DNA from 2 places in the Clostridium sp. AM42-4 genome. Region 2 is predicted to be linked to the other one. Evidence: predicted binding sites of a transcription regulator. Region 2 holds the regulator's gene; the other holds the start of a gene.
What was found. The regulator HrcA, encoded in region 2, represses chaperone genes, less so after heat shock. The targets are predictions, from matches to a motif close to TGTTAGCACTCNNNNNNNNNGAGTGCTAACA.

Region 1: a site for HrcA is predicted at 2,776-2,806, ahead of DW922_RS01345 (Hsp20/alpha crystallin family protein). Genes of this name have one in related genera too.

What each region holds. Positions count from the first base shown of each region.
Region 1 covers NZ_QUIK01000001.1:320,545-327,029, forward strand. Annotated here, with positions in the region: gene glpK (glycerol kinase GlpK) at 1-302, opposite strand, end outside; gene DW922_RS01335 (hypothetical protein) at 805-1,236, opposite strand; gene DW922_RS01340 (Hsp20/alpha crystallin family protein) at 1,585-2,049, opposite strand; gene DW922_RS01345 (Hsp20/alpha crystallin family protein) at 2,177-2,641, opposite strand; gene DW922_RS01350 (class I SAM-dependent methyltransferase) at 3,016-3,786, opposite strand; gene DW922_RS01355 (ABC transporter ATP-binding protein) at 3,924-4,700, opposite strand; gene DW922_RS01360 (ABC transporter ATP-binding protein) at 4,841-5,893, opposite strand; gene DW922_RS01365 (ABC transporter substrate-binding protein) at 6,009-6,485, opposite strand, start outside.
Region 2 covers NZ_QUIK01000011.1:123,460-133,663, reverse strand. Annotated here, with positions in the region: gene DW922_RS10580 (YfhO family protein) at 1-92, shown strand, start outside; gene argH (argininosuccinate lyase) at 190-1,560, shown strand; gene DW922_RS18305 (3D domain-containing protein) at 1,668-2,429, opposite strand; gene hrcA (heat-inducible transcriptional repressor HrcA) at 2,807-3,844, shown strand; gene grpE (nucleotide exchange factor GrpE) at 3,891-4,526, shown strand; gene dnaK (molecular chaperone DnaK) at 4,593-6,470, shown strand; gene dnaJ (molecular chaperone DnaJ) at 6,488-7,636, shown strand; gene DW922_RS10545 (IclR family transcriptional regulator) at 7,755-8,525, opposite strand; gene DW922_RS10540 (bifunctional 4-hydroxy-2-oxoglutarate aldolase/2-dehydro-3-deoxy-phosphogluconate aldolase) at 8,753-9,394, shown strand; gene DW922_RS10535 (sugar kinase) at 9,398-10,204, shown strand, end outside.

The DNA of each region.
Region 1 (6,485 bases), on a different contig from region 2:
ACAATGGCGTGGGCAATGGGTTCACCGGTCTCCTTATCCCATACAATGGTGGTTTCTCTCTGATTGGTGATACCGATCGCCGCAATGTCTGCTGCTTCTGCGCCAATGCGGCTCATAGCCTCCACGGCCACTCCCAGCATGCTGGCCCAGATCTCATCCGCGTCATGCTCCACCCAGCCAGGTTGTGGAAAATACTGGTGAAATTCCCGCTGCGCCATGCTGCAGATCTCGCCCTTTTTATTGAAAAGAATACAGCGGTTGCTGGTTGTCCCCGCGTCCAGTGCCATAATATAATCTGCCATGATTGGTTCCCCCTTTATATGAGATTTTGTCTGATCATTACTCTATTATCCTTAAAACTCAACGATAAAGCTGTTTTCCCTCTCTCCTACACCCGCATCGTAGCCCCAGACCTTGGATAGCAGCAGCTCCTCATTTTCAAAGGGCTTGGTCAGATAATAATCTGCTCCGGAGTCCAGTCAGCATATCCGGTCCTCCAGTCCAGTCAGCCCGTTTTTCTGCTTTCTTGCATCATACCATTTTTTTTCGCACTCGTACAGTTGATTCAATGACTTCTTCTTAAAATGCACCGGAAATGCCAACAAACGCGGCTGGGGCAAGAGCGGAAGCAACGGCGGTGAGGGCAGTGCAAACGTCACCATCAAAAAGAGGGACGGAACGGTAATAAAAAAAGGAAGCAGCTGCTATACCATTACGGTAGATTCCTACAGTGCTTCCTGAAGCATATAATGTTATTTGGCAGATCTGAACATTCACTGTACAGACCTGCCAAACGTTTTCCTCTTAGTCTACTTTTTCAACAGAAAGGATTTTTCCGGTGAAGGCATCCACGGTATTTACCGTACCGGTATAGGTTACCATCACGGTATCACCATCCTTCACACTGTCTAACCCCTGTGGCTTCTCATTCTGATCAAAGCTGAAGCCGTAATCCTGACCATCAAATGTGATGGTAAACATGAAATCCTTGATATCGCTGATCGTGCCTGTCATGCTTGCTTCTTCCTGATCTGCGGCAGAATCTGCCTTAGATTCCTCTGAATCCTTTGCTTCATCTGTGTTCAGACTCTCAGCAGCGGCTGTGCTTTCTGCCTTTGTGGTCTCCTGCTGTGTTGTCTCTGCCACTGCAGCCGTTGTCTCACCTGCTGTAGCAGACGGGGTATTTTTTGAAGAACAAGCTGCTGCAAATACCATGACCATTGCGGTACTCATCATAATCAATGCTCTTTTTTTCATTTTAACCAACCTTTCTTTTTTCAGCAGACGGAATCTGTTTTTCCTCGATCTGAAAACATTTCCGGCTGCTGATGCATATGCGATCTGTAACTGTGTCTATCTCTACAGCCACTCCTATTGAACAATAAAATTGTGTCCAAATTGTCATCGTTTTATGAAGAAAGGAAACTTTTTTCTTAAGATTCCAAATGCAGATATGGGACAGCAACCGGACGCTGGCTTTTACAAGCACGCAAAAAGTCCACGGACCAGCACATTTACTGGCCCGTGGACTTTTTATTCACTTTCTCTCATGCGGTTCTGCTGCCATCTCAGCCTGCTTACGCATCAGCCTTCAATGGTAACATATTTCTTGGTTTCTACAGCCGGTTTTGCTTCCTTCTTCGGAACAAACAGCTTCAGCATACCATGCTTGAACTCTGCCTTGATGTCCTGCTCGGTCACATCTTCACCAACGTAGAAGGAACGCTGGCACGCACCGGCATAACGTTCACGGCGGATATACTTACCGGTTTCTTTCTCCTGCTCATCCTTATCAAGTCCCTTAGCGGCACTGATGGTTAAATAGCCATCCTTCAGTTCTGCGGTGACTTCCTCTTTCGTGAATCCCGGAAGATCGATCTCCAGCTCATAGCCGCCTTCCAGCTCTTTGATATCGGTTTTCATAACGTTCTTGGCGTTGTGACCATATAGTTTCTTCTCAACGTTGTTCTCTGCGCTGTTATCGAAGAACGGGAAACCTCTCATAAATTCATCAAACATATCCTCACCAAAAATACTCGGCATTAACATAAGTCATCTCTCCTTTATCTATCTAAAATTTACTTATTATCAAATTCAGTCTTCTATAATTATGGCTGCGGTTTCTTCCCCGGCCAGGCAGCCTTACTGTTTTCCGGGGAAGTTTCAGTCATTTGTATTAGCCTTCAATGGCTACGTATTTTTTATTTTCTACCTTCGGCTGTGCTTCCTTCTTCGGAACGAACAGTTTCAGGATACCATGCTTGAACTCTGCCTTAATGTCCTGCTCGGTGATATCTTCACCTACATAGAAGGAACGCTGGCACGCACCCGCGTAACGTTCACGGCGGATATACTTACCGGTTTCTTTCTCCTGCTCGTCCTTATCAAGTCCCTTGGATGCGCTGATGGTTAAGTAACCATCTTTCAGCTCTGCGGTAATCTCGTCTTTTGTGAATCCCGGAAGATCCATCTCCAGCTCGTAGCCGTCTTCCTGTTCCTTGATATCGGTCTTCATCATATTCTTTGCATGACGTCCGTAAAGTTTCTTCTCTATTTTATTACCTGCATTCTCATCGAAGAATGGAAAATCTCTCATAAAGTCATCAAACATATCCTCACCAAAAATACTCGGCATTAACATAAGTCATCTCTCCTTTTCTATCTATGCTCAACCTTGTTTCTTTGGAACCAGGATCTTTCAGAGACCTCCGGGAACCTCTTTCTTTGTTCCCTCTGTATCCCCTTCCTTTGTTCTACATGTACTATAGCACGCATTATTAGCACTGTCAAGAGGTGAGTGCTAATTTTTTTGTGAAGATTTTGTGAACGCCGCAATGCTGGTTCCGAAGCACAATACACCGGCAATGCCACACCGGCTTCTTTCAGCCAGATTTTTCCCTGTGCTTTTCGCATACTGCCGGATTGCAAATGTTTTTCCCGTCTGTCATGCACCCGTGATCAAAAGCGCTTTCTTTTGTGTTGAAATTTTCTCCGCTTTTCCAAATAAATATCCCACTATTTCGTCCGTTTTTTCACCGCCCGCAGCATATACAGCGGTGTTGCGGCGTAAAAGAACTTCTCGCGTTCGCTCCAGAGTTCTTTCGTGACATCCCGCACAAAGGAGATATCGGTACACGGGAGCTGTCTGAGCACGCCCATGTCGAAATCCGGGCGCTGCGCGTTTCCGAATACCCGGTAATTTTCCGGCTCCAGTTCACTGTCGATGTATTCGTAGGAACCGTCATGGGTATAGCCCCTTCCGTATTTTTCCAGACCTTCGCGCTCGCGGCGGATCGCCTCGTCCCGCACCGGTCCCAGCTGATACGGCAGATGCCAGTTGGCATCGAAGATCAGGAGCACGCCGCCCGGTTTTAAGACCCGCAGCCACTCCCCGTATACCTTCAGATGCTCTCTTATGATGTGGGTCACATTCCGGCTGACCACCAGATCAAAGGTATCGTCTGGAAATGGCAGGGCACCGAAATCTCCCTTCAAAAGCTCCGGTGATACCCTGTAATGTTCCGCATTTTTTCTGGCGTGCTCCAGCATTCCTTCGGAACCGTCAATGCCCGTCACCTGGTGTCCGGCCTTTGATAACAGGACAGAAAAAAAGCCCGGACCGCATCCGGCATCCAGAATCCGGAGCGGACGGCTGTCCGGTGCCTGGGACTCAATCAGTTCCAGCCATTTTTTCGGACGGTCCGTGGCAAATTCCTCCTCAACATAATTGTTATAATTATCAGACCGGACGGTCCAGTCTTTGTTGATCTGTTCCTGTGTTAACATTACAAAATTTCCTTTCTGTAAATATCTTCGGATATCTTCCTTTTCTAATATCTTCCATTCCTGCAATTCGAAATGAATACGCAGGTAATTAGCAATTCCTACACTTTCTGCCCTATTAATTTACACCGTTATTGCCATTACACAGACAGCACCGAATCGATCAGTTTTTTCGTATACGGCTGTCTGGGGTTTTGGATCACCTGCGCAGTCTCCCCTTCTTCTACAACCCTTCCCTTATAAAGAACATAAAGCCGGTCGCAAAAGCTGCTGACCAGTGCGAGATCGTGAGAAATAAATAAAATTGAGAGTTGCTGATTCTGCCGGATCTCATTCAAAAGCGCTATGATCTGCGCCTGCACAGACACATCCAGCGCAGAGGTCGCTTCATCACAGATCAAAAGCTTTGGGGTTTGTGCAAGCGCCCGCGCGATCGCGGCACGCTGGCATTCCCCGCCGCTGACCTGTCCCGGGTAAAGGCCGAGAAAGCTTTCATCCAGGCTGACACTGCAAAGCAGCCGCCCAGCCTCTTCCCTGCGTGCTTTTTTGTCCGGCATGACCGGCTTTAGGGCTTCGCAAATGCTTTCCCCCAGTGTTAAGCGCGGATCAAACGAGCTTCTCGGCTCTTGAAAGATCATCTTTATGTTCCGGTAAGCCGCACGCAGGGCAGCTCCCTTTGCTGTAGTCAGCTCCGTTCCGCACAGCTTTACTGAACCGCTGTCCGGCAAGACCAGGCGGGTAACAATGCGTGCCAGAGTCGACTTTCCAGAACCGCTCTCTCCGACAATTCCAACACACTCGCCCGGTCTCACAGTAAGGGAAATGTCGTTGACTGCACAAAACCGCCTGCCGCCATGCTCATGAAATGTTTTTGTGATATGTGATACTTCCAGTATCGGCTGCATGTCTGACTGCAAAATTATCACCTCCCGAATCGTCCATGTTGCTGGCCACGCACGTGCACGGCAATGGTCTTCCTTACCCGTAAATCTTGGCTGGCAAGTGTTGCTGGCCACGCACACACGCCCGGCAGCATCCCAATGCGCGCCCAAAGAAACTATCCACATGCGCCTGCCGTCTTCATAAGTTTTGGAACTGCTGCCAGCAGTTCCCGGGTGTACGGATGCTTCGGATGTTTCAAAATCTCTTCCCTGGTACCGCACTCCACGATCTGCCCATCTTTCATCACCACGATCCGGTCTGCCATCTTCGCAGCGACTCCCATATTATGCGTGATCAGAAGAATGGCCGTTTTATATTGCCGGCGCAGCTCCAGCAGTTCTTTAATCACCTGTGCCTGTACGGTAACATCCAGTGCACTGGTCGGCTCGTCAGCCAGAAGAACATCTGGCTTTAGAACCATCGCTAATGCGATAGCTACCCGCTGATTCATACCACCAGACAGCTGCACCGGGCAGCTGTCGAGAATCCGGTCGGGATCTGAAAATTCCATTTGTTCCAGAAGCAATTTTGCCTGCTTTCTCGCATCCGCTTTTCGCACGCTTTTGTCATGTGCATGCATGGCATCGTAAAACTGCCGCCAGATTTTGCGGGTAGGATCGAGCGATACGCCCGGCTCCTGAAACACGACGCCGATTCCGGTACCCCGGATGCTGCAAAGCCCGCCGGTTCCAAACCGCCTTTTTCTCCGGTTCCAAAGTCGTCTGTCCGCAGTCCGGCAGGCTTCTTTCCCTGCTGAAAAATGATCTGCAGATCCAGAAGCGTTTGTTCTCCGAAGTTTCCGGGCAGCTGACTCACACAAACTCTCTCCCCGAAACAGCACCCTTCCCTCCGTGACCATCACCCGGTCCTGAAGTTGAAGGATTGACTGAAACAGCGTGCTCTTCCCCGATCCGCTTTCCCCGATCACGCAGACAATTTCCGCAGCATGCAGCGAAAGGCTGATTCCCTGCAGAACAGAATCGGAACCATCTGCATAGCGCACTGACAGATTTTTTAATTCCAGCAATGCATTTTGTTCAGGCCAGCTTTCCTGCTCCGGCTGCATTACACATTCTGGCTGCGCTTCCTGCTCCGGCTGCATTACACATTCCGGCTGCACATCCTGCTCCAACGGTCTTGCACACTTCAGCTGCATTTTCTGCTCCACCAAATCCCCTCCTCTCCACTGGCATCTGCTTTCCCTTTTCCAGCAAGGCAACCTTACTCTGTTTCATCATAATCCACGGATACACGGACCTGCCTGACACAAACCATTCCTTTCGCTACTTCACGCAGGTCTGCGCCGTAATATGATAATAATCCACCGGTGACTGCTCCAGTCCCTCAACCGTATCCTTCATCGCCATATACATATTTAAATGAAACATATTGCAATAGGAGTTATCAGCCAGCACGGTCTTGTCGATCTGCTTTGCAAGCTCCGCACGCCTGCCGGTATCAAATTCCACGGCAAGTTCTCCAAGCAGGGCATCGACCTCTGCATTGGAATATCTACCAAAATTGTTGGTACCGTCCGTTCCGTAGCTGTTCATCAGATAAGAATACGGATCACCAGTCGGAAGCGTTACCTCTGCGTATACACTTAAATCAAAGGTTCCTGCATGGCCGCGGTCTTCGGTGCTGTCTAACTGCTCTACACTTGCCTCAATGCCAAGCTGGCTTAAAGCAGACTGCAGCGCCTGACTGCTCTGCGGCAGACCGGTTCGTCCATAGGTAATGATCTGGAGAGAAACTTTTTC
Region 2 (10,204 bases):
TGGAACATCCGGATCCTGAGAGGGCAGATTCAGAAATGCAGTATTTTGAGGAGCCGGAAATAAAAGAGCCGGAACATCCGGCTGAATGGTAACCTGGGGCAGTCATACTGCTGAACATGATATGTTGCTGTTTATGTATCCTAAACAGTAATCATGATACAAAATACGAAAAAAGAGGAGACTAACACTATGAAATTATGGGGCGGACGATTCACCAAGGAAGAAAACCAGCTGGTACACAACTTCAACGAGTCCTTATCTTTTGACCAGAAATTTTATCATCAGGACATTCAGGGCAGCATTGCCCATGTTACCATGCTTGCAAAGCAGGGCATTGTGTCTGAGGAAGACCGCAAGGCGATCATTGACGGTTTAAACAGCATTCTGGCTGACATTGAGTCCGGCAAGCTGGTATTTACCAAAGAGCATGAGGATATCCATTCCTTCGTGGAGGCAAATCTGATCGAGCGTATTGGTGAGGCAGGCAAGCGCCTTCACACCGGACGCAGCAGAAATGACCAGGTTGCACTCGACATGAAGCTTTACTGTCGTGATGAGATCGATGAGATTGACGTTCTGGTGAAAAATCTGTTAAAAGAGCTGTTAAAGATCATGGAAGAAAACATCGACACCTATATGCCGGGCTTTACCCATCTGCAGAAGGCACAGCCTGTTACCCTGGCTCACCATATGGGCGCTTATTTTGAGATGTTCTCCAGAGACAGAAGCCGCCTGCACGACATCCGCAAGCGCATGAACTATTGCCCGCTGGGCTCCGGCGCACTGGCAGGAACCACCTACCCGCTGGACCGCGCTTACACGGCTGAGCTGCTTGGCTTTGACGGACCGACCTTAAACAGCATGGATTCCGTATCCGACCGTGATTACGTGATCGAGCTGTTATCTGCCCTCTCCACCATTGCCATGCATTTAAGCCGCTTCTCTGAGGAAATCATCATCTGGAACAGCAACGAATACCGCTTTGTGGAGATCGACGATGCGTACAGCACCGGAAGCAGCATCATGCCGCAGAAGAAAAACCCGGATATCGCAGAGCTGGTGCGCGGCAAGACCGGCCGTGTGTATGGCGCACTGATGTCTATTCTGACCACCATGAAGGGCATCCCGTTAGCATACGACAAAGACATGCAGGAAGACAAAGAGCTGACCTTCGATGCCATCGATACCGTAAAAGGCTGTCTGGCACTGTTCACCGGTATGGTCTCCACCATGACCTTTAATAAAGAAGTTATGGAAGCAAGTGCAAAGAATGGCTTCACCAATGCAACCGACGCAGCTGATTACCTGGTAAACCATGGTGTCCCGTTCCGTGACGCACACGGCATTGTAGGCCAGCTGGTGCTGTTCTGCATCGACAAGGGCATTGCACTGGACGATATGACCTTGGAGGAGTTTAAGGCCATCAGCCCGGTATTCGAGGAAGATGTCTACGAGGCTATTAGCATGAAGACCTGCGTAGAGAAGAGAACCACCATCGGTGCTCCTGGACAGGAAGCCATGAAGAAGGTCATTGCGATCTACAAAGAGCAGCTGAAGTAAACAATATCGCACAGTAAACACAAATGGGCCGGAAGGTTCTGTCCCCGCCGAATGGCGGGGACGAAACCTTTCGGCCCTCGTTCGTTACTGTGTGATATTGTTATATTTTATCCGAGCACCAGGAACACTTCCTGCGTCTGCTTTCCGTGCTGGCGGGTCTGTGCGTGGGTGTCGAAGAAGATATCGACGTGGTTTCCTTTGACACCGCCTCCGCGGTCCTCTGCGGTGTAGATGACTCCGCCTATCATAACCTTGCTTCCGTAAGGAATGATGCGCGGGTCTACGGCGATGGTGTGGCTGGATTTTGCAATGGAGCCGGTGCTGGTGCGGCGTCCCCAGCCTTCTGAGCACTGTTTGCACGGGCAGTAGCCGGTGGTGCGGAAGAAACCAAGGGATTTTAAGCCGGTTGCAGTGTGCTCATGGTCATGGGCATCGCCGGAAGCATTGCTTTCTTCTTTATTATTTTTTGCAGCTTCCCCCTTAGTATAGGTTTTGGGGTTGGAGAGTGCTTTGCCGTCTACATTTCCTTCTATTAAATAGGTTCCGTCCGGGAGAGTGTCCCAGTTCATGGCAATGCGGAAGCCGTGGCGCCCGTTTCCGACTCCGTTTTCCTCCAGATCGGAGCGGTAGGTGATGGCGGTCTGGTGGAAGCTCTTTACCTGCTCGCCGGTTTCTTTATTGGTGATGGTAACAGTGACCGGAACTGCAGTGTTTGGCTGCGTGGAGTCCCAGCCCCAGCCGACAATGGTATTTCCTTCAAAATCATCGAAGGAGCCATCTAAGTCCGATGCCAGGGCAGTGAAAGTGCCGCTTATGAGAAACAGTGCAGTAGTCAGTAGTGTTACAAAAAATTTTTTGTTCATTAACATAAGATCAATCCTTCCTTTTTCCAAATTTGTTACAGTGACGATCTCGGTCGCAGGGTGCAGGCGTGCTTGTTTTTGCCTGTATCTTATTTGGTATTTCTGCAGCTTAGGCTGCAAAGTCTGTTATGCGTAAAAAAGAAATATTTGATTCACACAAAATAAATATATGTAACAAATTTGTAATATATGAACGATAAGACCCTATTTTACATGATTTTTTTGATTTGTCAAGGAAAAAACGAACTATCCCTAAAAATCACAGAAAAAACATAGTTTTTTTCGCCAAACCTCTTGACAAACGACATAGGGTAAAGTATATTAATCACAGAATGTTAGCACTCCTTAATGGCGAGTGCTAATAAAGAAAAGGAGGCGGCAGAATGGAACTGGATGATCGTAAAGTCACGATATTAAAAGCCATCATCAAAACTTATCTGGAAACAGGTGAGCCGGTAGGTTCCAGAACCATTTCCAAATACACGGATCTGAAATTAAGTTCCGCAACCATCCGGAACGAGATGTCGGACCTGGAGGAGATGGGGTACATTCAGCAGCCGCACACCTCGGCAGGGCGTATTCCTTCCGATAAAGGCTACCGCTTCTATGTAGACCAGATCATGCAGGAGAAGGAGCAGGAGGTTACCGAAGTCAAGAGTCTGATGATCAAGCGGGTTGACCGGGTGGAACTGGTATTAAAGAAGCTGGCACAGCTCCTTGCCAACAACACCAACTACGCTGCCATGATCAGCGGACCGCAGTACCATCAGAACAAACTGAAATTCATCCAGCTTTCCCAGATGGAAGAAAACAAGCTGCTGGTGGTCATCGTGGTGGAAGGAAACCTCATCAAGAACGCCATGGTGGACATTCCGGAGCCGGTCAGCCAGGAGGAAATCCTGAACTTAAACATTCTGCTGAACAGCGCGCTGAACGGTCTCACCATTGAGCAGATCAATTTAGATGTGATCACAAAGCTCAAACAGCAGGCCGGTGCCCACAGCCAGATCATCGATCTGGTGCTGAATGAAGTGGCGGGAGCCATCCGGGCCGACGAGGAAGACCTTCAGATCTACACCAGCGGCGCGACCAACATCTTCAAGTATCCGGAACTGAGCGACGGCGAGAAAGCAAGCCAGCTGATCAGTACCCTGGAACAGAAAGATAAGCTTCAGGAGCTGATCACAGATGTAAATGAATCCGAGGACAACAATGGAATCCAGGTTTACATCGGAGATGAGACACCGCTCCAGACCATGAAGGACTGCAGCGTGGTCACTGCCAACTATGAACTGGGCGAAGGAATCCGCGGTACCATCGGTATCATCGGACCGAAACGGATGGATTACGAAAAGGTACTCAGCACGCTGAAGCATCTGATGAAGCAGCTGGATGCCACATTTAAAAACGAAGAAAATTAGAGTTGCCAAGACGGCAGCGGATGATCATAAAGAAAGGTGAATCACCATGAGCCAGACAGAGAAAGAAATGAAGCAGGGCGCGGCAGCGGCGGAGAACGAAAACCTCGAAGCTGAGCACGCCGAAGCAGATAACGGCGAAACTTCCGCAGGAACAGAGGAAAACAAAACTGCAGAGAAGGAAACCGAGACCAAAGAAAACAACAACACAAAAGAAGATGAGAAGGATGCCAAAGCAGCAAAGAAGGATCCAAAGGATGCCCAGATCGAGGACCTGCAGGACCGCTTAAAACGGCAGATGGCTGAATTCGATAACTTCCGTAAGCGTACGGAAAAAGAAAAGGCAGCCATGTACGAGGTCGGAGCGAAGGACATCATCGAGAAGATCCTTCCGGTGCTCGACAACTTCGAGCGGGGCCTGGCAGCCGTGCCGGAGGATGAGAAGGGTTCTTCCTTCGCCGAAGGCGTTGAAAAGATCTACAAGCAGTTCGTAAAAACCCTGGAAGATGCCGGAGTGGAAACGATCGAGGCAGTAGGCCAGCAGTTCGACCCGAACTTACACAACGCAGTGATGCATGTGGAGGACGAGAAGTATGGCGAGAATGAGATCGCCATGGAGCTGCAGAAGGGTTACAAGTACCGCGGCAGCGTGGTACGTCACAGCATGGTCCAGGTAGCAAACTAAACTGGCTGTGCGTAACAAAGCGTATTAACAAAATTTTGTTTCAGTATAGATTAGGAGGAAATCACTATGAGTAAGATTATTGGTATTGACTTAGGAACCACAAACAGCTGCGTAGCAGTTATGGAGGGTGGTAAACCGGTAGTTATCCCGAACCAGGAAGGTTCCAGAACCACACCGTCTGTTGTAGCATTTACCAAGACCGGTGAGCGTCTGGTCGGCGAGCCGGCAAAGCGTCAGGCTGTTACCAACGCAGACAGAACCATCGCTTCCATCAAGAGACATATGGGTACCGACTATAAAGTAACTATCGACGGTAAGAGCTATACTCCTCAGGAAATCTCCGCTATGATCCTGCAGAAGTTAAAAGCAGATGCAGAGGCTTATCTGGGTGAGAGCGTAACCGAGGCAGTTATCACCGTTCCGGCATATTTCAACGATGCACAGCGTCAGGCAACCAAGGATGCTGGTAAGATCGCAGGCCTGGATGTAAAGCGTATCATCAACGAGCCGACCGCAGCTGCACTGGCATATGGCCTGGACAACGAGAATGAGCAGAAGATCATGGTATACGACTTAGGCGGCGGTACCTTCGATGTATCCCTCATCGAGATCGGTGACGGCGTTATCGAAGTTCTTTCCACCAACGGCGATACCCACTTAGGCGGCGATGATTTCGATAACCGTATTACCCAGTGGCTGGTTGACGAGTTCAAGAAGGCTGAGGGCGTAGACCTGTCTGGAGATAAGATGGCGATGCAGAGACTGAAAGAGGCTGCTGAGAAAGCAAAGAAAGAGCTTTCTACCGCAACCACCACCAACATCAACCTGCCGTTCATCACTGCAACCGCAGAGGGCCCGAAGCATCTGGATATGAACTTAACCAGAGCAAAATTCGACGAGCTGACCCACGACCTCATCGAGAGAACCGCAATCCCGGTACAGAATGCATTAAAAGATGGCGGTGTAACCACTGCTGAGCTTGGCAAGGTTCTGTTAGTCGGTGGTTCCACCCGTATGCTGGCAGCTCAGGAGAAAGTAAAACAGATGACCGGCAAAGAGCCGAATAAATCCCTTAACCCGGATGAGTGCGTAGCAATCGGTGCTGCTATCCAGGGTGGTAAGCTTGCAGGCGATGCAGGCGCAGGTGATATCCTTCTTCTGGATGTAACCCCGCTGTCTTTGTCCATCGAGACCATGGGCGGTATCGCTACCAGACTGATCGAGAGAAACACCACCATCCCGACCAAGAAGAGCCAGATCTTCTCTACCGCAGCTGATAACCAGGAAGCAGTAGATATCCACGTTGTACAGGGTGAGCGTGAGTTCGCACGTGACAACAAGACTCTGGGCCAGTTCCGTCTGGATGGCATTCTTCCGGCAAGAAGAGGTGTTCCGCAGATCGAGGTTACCTTCGATATCGATGCAAACGGTATTGTAAATGTATCCGCTAAGGATCTTGGTACCGGCAAAGAGCAGCACATCACCATTACTTCCGGTTCCAACATGTCTGAGGCTGATATCGATAAGGCAGTCAAAGAGGCTGCTGAGTTCGAGGCTCAGGATAAGAAGAGAAAAGAAGCAATCGATGCAAGAAACGACGCAGATGCTATGGTATTCCAGACCGAGAAGGCATTAAGCGAGGTTGGCGATAAGATCGACGCAAACGACAAGGCTGCTGTAGAGGCTGACTTAAATGCCCTGAAGGAAGCTATCAACCGTGCTCCGATCGACAACATGACCGATGCTCAGGTTGAGGACATCAAGGCTGGCAAAGAGAAACTGATGAACAGCGCACAGGCATTGTTCAGCAAGGTTTATGAGGCAGCCCAGGGTGCCGCAAACGCACAGGGCGCAGCAGGTGCACAGGGTGCAGCTGGCGCAGCAGGCGGCAACGCAGGCGCAAACAACGACGATGTCATCGACGGTGACTTCAAAGAAGTATAATAAAAGGATAGTGCGTCATGGCAGAGACTAAGAGAGATTATTACGAGGTCCTCGGCGTTCCGAAGAACGCCGACGAGGCCGCATTAAAGAAAGCATATCGTGTCCTTGCAAAAAAGTATCACCCGGATGCAAATCCGGGTGATGCCGAGGCCGAGCGTAAGTTCAAGGAAGCATCTGAGGCATACAGCGTGTTAAGTGACCCGGAGAAGAGAAGAAAGTATGACCAGTTCGGTCATGCTGCATTCGAGGGCGGCGCAGGCGGCGGTGCCGGTGGATTCGGTGGTTTCGATTTCAACGGAGCCGACATGGGAGACATCTTCGGAGATATCTTCGGAGATATCTTCGGCGGCGGAAGAAGCCGTGGCGGCAGCCAGTATAACGGTCCGATGCGCGGTGCCAATGTAAGGGCAGCAGTTCGCATTACCTTCGAGGAGGCAGTGTTTGGCTGTGAGAAGGAAATTGAGATCAACTATAAAGAAGAGTGTGCAACCTGCCACGGTACCGGCGCAAAGCCTGGTACTTCACCGGAAACCTGCAAGAAGTGCGGCGGTAAAGGTAAGATCATCTACACCCAGCAGTCCTTCTTCGGTCAGGTACAGAATGTCCAGACCTGTCCGGACTGCGGCGGCAAGGGCAAAGTCATCAAAGAGAAATGCTCTGACTGCTATGGCACTGGTTATATCACCAAGAAGAAAAAATTCAAGGTTACCATTCCGGCTGGTATCGACAACGGGCAGAGTGTACGCTGCGCAGGCGGCGGTGAGCCTGGTGTAAACGGCGGCGAGAGAGGAGACCTCCTGGTTGAGGCAGTGGTATCCCAGCATCCGGTATTCAAGCGTCAGGATGTCAACATCTTCTCCACCGTACCGATCTCCTTCGCAACAGCAGCCCTGGGCGGTCCGATCCGCATCAAGACGGTAGACGGAGAGGTCGAGTACGAGGTCAAGGCAGGAACCCAGACCGATACCCGTGTCCGCTTAAAAGGCAAGGGCGTACCGTCCTTACGTAACCGTAATCTCCGCGGCGATCACTATGTGACTCTGGTTGTTCAGGTGCCGGAGCGTCTGACGGAGGCACAGAAGGAAGCATTGAGGAATTTCGATGCCGTTATGCATGGAGAGATGCCGGCTGAAACGAAGCATAAGAAAAAAGGTCTTTTTAAATAAATAAGATAAAAATCCGCATAGCGTGTGCGAAAAAAGAGACTATTCTGCAGAGAAAAAAGATTCTTTGCAAAATAGTCTCTTTTTGTTTTTGTATCTGGTGCTAGAGGTTTCTAACAGATTAAAAAAACAGCTTCATTAATTCGTTTTTTGTATTGAGTACAAAGTGTGACAGCTCCAGAATCCGCTGATTGTCCATGCGTCCGACCGGTGCCGAGATGCTGAATGCATAGCGGGCTGTTCCTGTATGGTCCGGGAGTGCGGCTGCAATACAGCGAACCCCTAGTTCGTTTTCTTCGTTATCCAGTGCATAACCGTGTGTATGAACGTCATGAAGACAGTGACGGAATTCCTCATAATTGGTGATGGTGTAGGGGGTGACGGCAATGATCTGGCTGTTCTGCCATAAATGCAACACTTCTTCTTCCGGGAGACAGGCTGCGATGGCTTTTCCGACACCGGAACGGTAGAGCGGGATACGGCTGCCGATACGGGAAACCATCTGCACAGAGTTCGCATAGGATTCTACTTTATCGATATAGACAGCATCGGTGTTGTCGCGTTCAACAAAATGAACTGTCTCTCCGGTATCCTCCATAAGCCTGCGGAGATAGGGACGAACCAGTTTCACGATGTCTACTTTTTCCATCATCTGGTTGGCGAGACCAACAATTTTAAAGCTTAATTCGTAACGGTTGTCTTCCGGGTTCTGCCGGGCATATCCCATATAGATTAAAGAATTTAAAATGCGGTGTACAGTACTTTTGTTCAGGGAGAGCTGAAGGCTGATTTCCATAAGTCCCATGGGACCATTGGCGGCCAGAAGCTCCATAGCCTGAAATAACCGGTCTGCTACCTGAATTGGGTTTTTGTTTTCCAGTGTGTTTTCCATGGTGTTATAGCCCCTTTCTATTGGCATTGCGAAATATGGTTTCATTATATGAAACTAATTTTACCATAGGGGGAAAGACTGCGCAACTGTGGATTATGCACAATAAAAATATAAAAAATTAAGCAGGTATCACAGTTGACATCTAAGGCAAAATCGGTATAATCAAATCATAAAGTATCACTATATGAAATGCAGTTCCATAATACGGAACAAAAGGAGAGGAAAATATGAATGAAGTATTAGAACAGATCCAGAAAATCGGAATTGTACCGGTAGTCGTTTTAGACGATGCAAAGGATGCAGCACCTCTTGCAGAAGCACTTTGTCAGGGTGGTCTTCCGTGTGCAGAGATAACCTTCCGTACCGATGCAGCAGAAGAATCCATCCGCATCATGACGGAGAAATATCCAGATATGTTAGTTGGCGCAGGTACAGTTCTCACCACAGAACAGGTGGACCGAGCGGTTGCTGCAGGTGCAAAATTTATTGTTAGCCCGGGCCTGAATCCGAAGGTTGTAAAATATTGTGTTGAAAAGGGAATTATCATCACACCAGGCTGCGCAAACCCGAGTGATGTAGAGCAGGCCATTGAGAACGGTCTCGAGGTTGTAAAATTTTTCCCGGCTGAGCAGGCTGGTGGTCTGAACTATATCAAGGCCATCGCAGCACCATATGTTGGTATGAAGTTCATGCCGACTGGTGGTATCAATGCAAAGAATGTAAGAGATTATCTGGCTTGTGATAAGATTTTTGCCTGTGGCGGAAGCTGGATGGTAAAAGGTGATCTGGTAAAATCCGGACAGTTTGACAAAATTCAGGAATTAGTAAAGGAAGCAGTAGAAATCGTAAAAGAAAGCAGGGGGAATTAAGAAATGGCTAAGAAGGTAATTACACTTGGGGAAATTATGTTAAGACTGGCTCCGGAAGGATACTATCGTTTTGTACAGGCAGACACATTCGGGGCAACCTATGGTGGCGGCGAGGCAAATGTAGCAGTATCAATGGCAAATTATGGCTTCGATGCAAAATTTGTTACAAAGCTTCCGGCTCATGAGATCGGACAGGCTGCGGTGAACGCACTCCGGAAATACGGGGTAGATACCTCTTACATTGCTCGTGGCGGAGACCGTGTAGGTATTTATTTCCTGGAAAAAGGTGCATCACAGCGACCTTCCAAGGTGATTTATGACCGCGCAGGATCTTCCATGGCCACTGCATCTCAAGCTGACTTTAACTGGGATGAAATTTTCGCAGGTGCAGAGTGGTTCCATTTTACAGGTATCACCCCGGCACTGAATGATGAAGTTGCAGCTATCTGCCTGGATGCTTGTAAAGCAGCAAAGGCAGCAGGCGTAAAGATTTCCTGTGACCTGAATTACAGAAATAAGTTATGGTCTAAGGAAAAGGCCGGAGAGGTTATGGCCGAGCTGTGCAAATATGTAGATGTATGTATTGCAAATGAGGAGGATGCTGCGGATGTATTCGGTATCAAGGCAGCAGATACAGATGTCACCAAAGGTGCAGTAAACCATGAAGGCTATAAGGACGTGGCAAAGCAGCTTGCTGATCGTTTTGGTTTTGAAAAAATTGCAATTACACTGCGTGAGTCTCTTTCTGCAAATGATAATAACTGGTCTGCCATGTTATATGATGGCACAGACTATTTCTTCAGCAAGAAA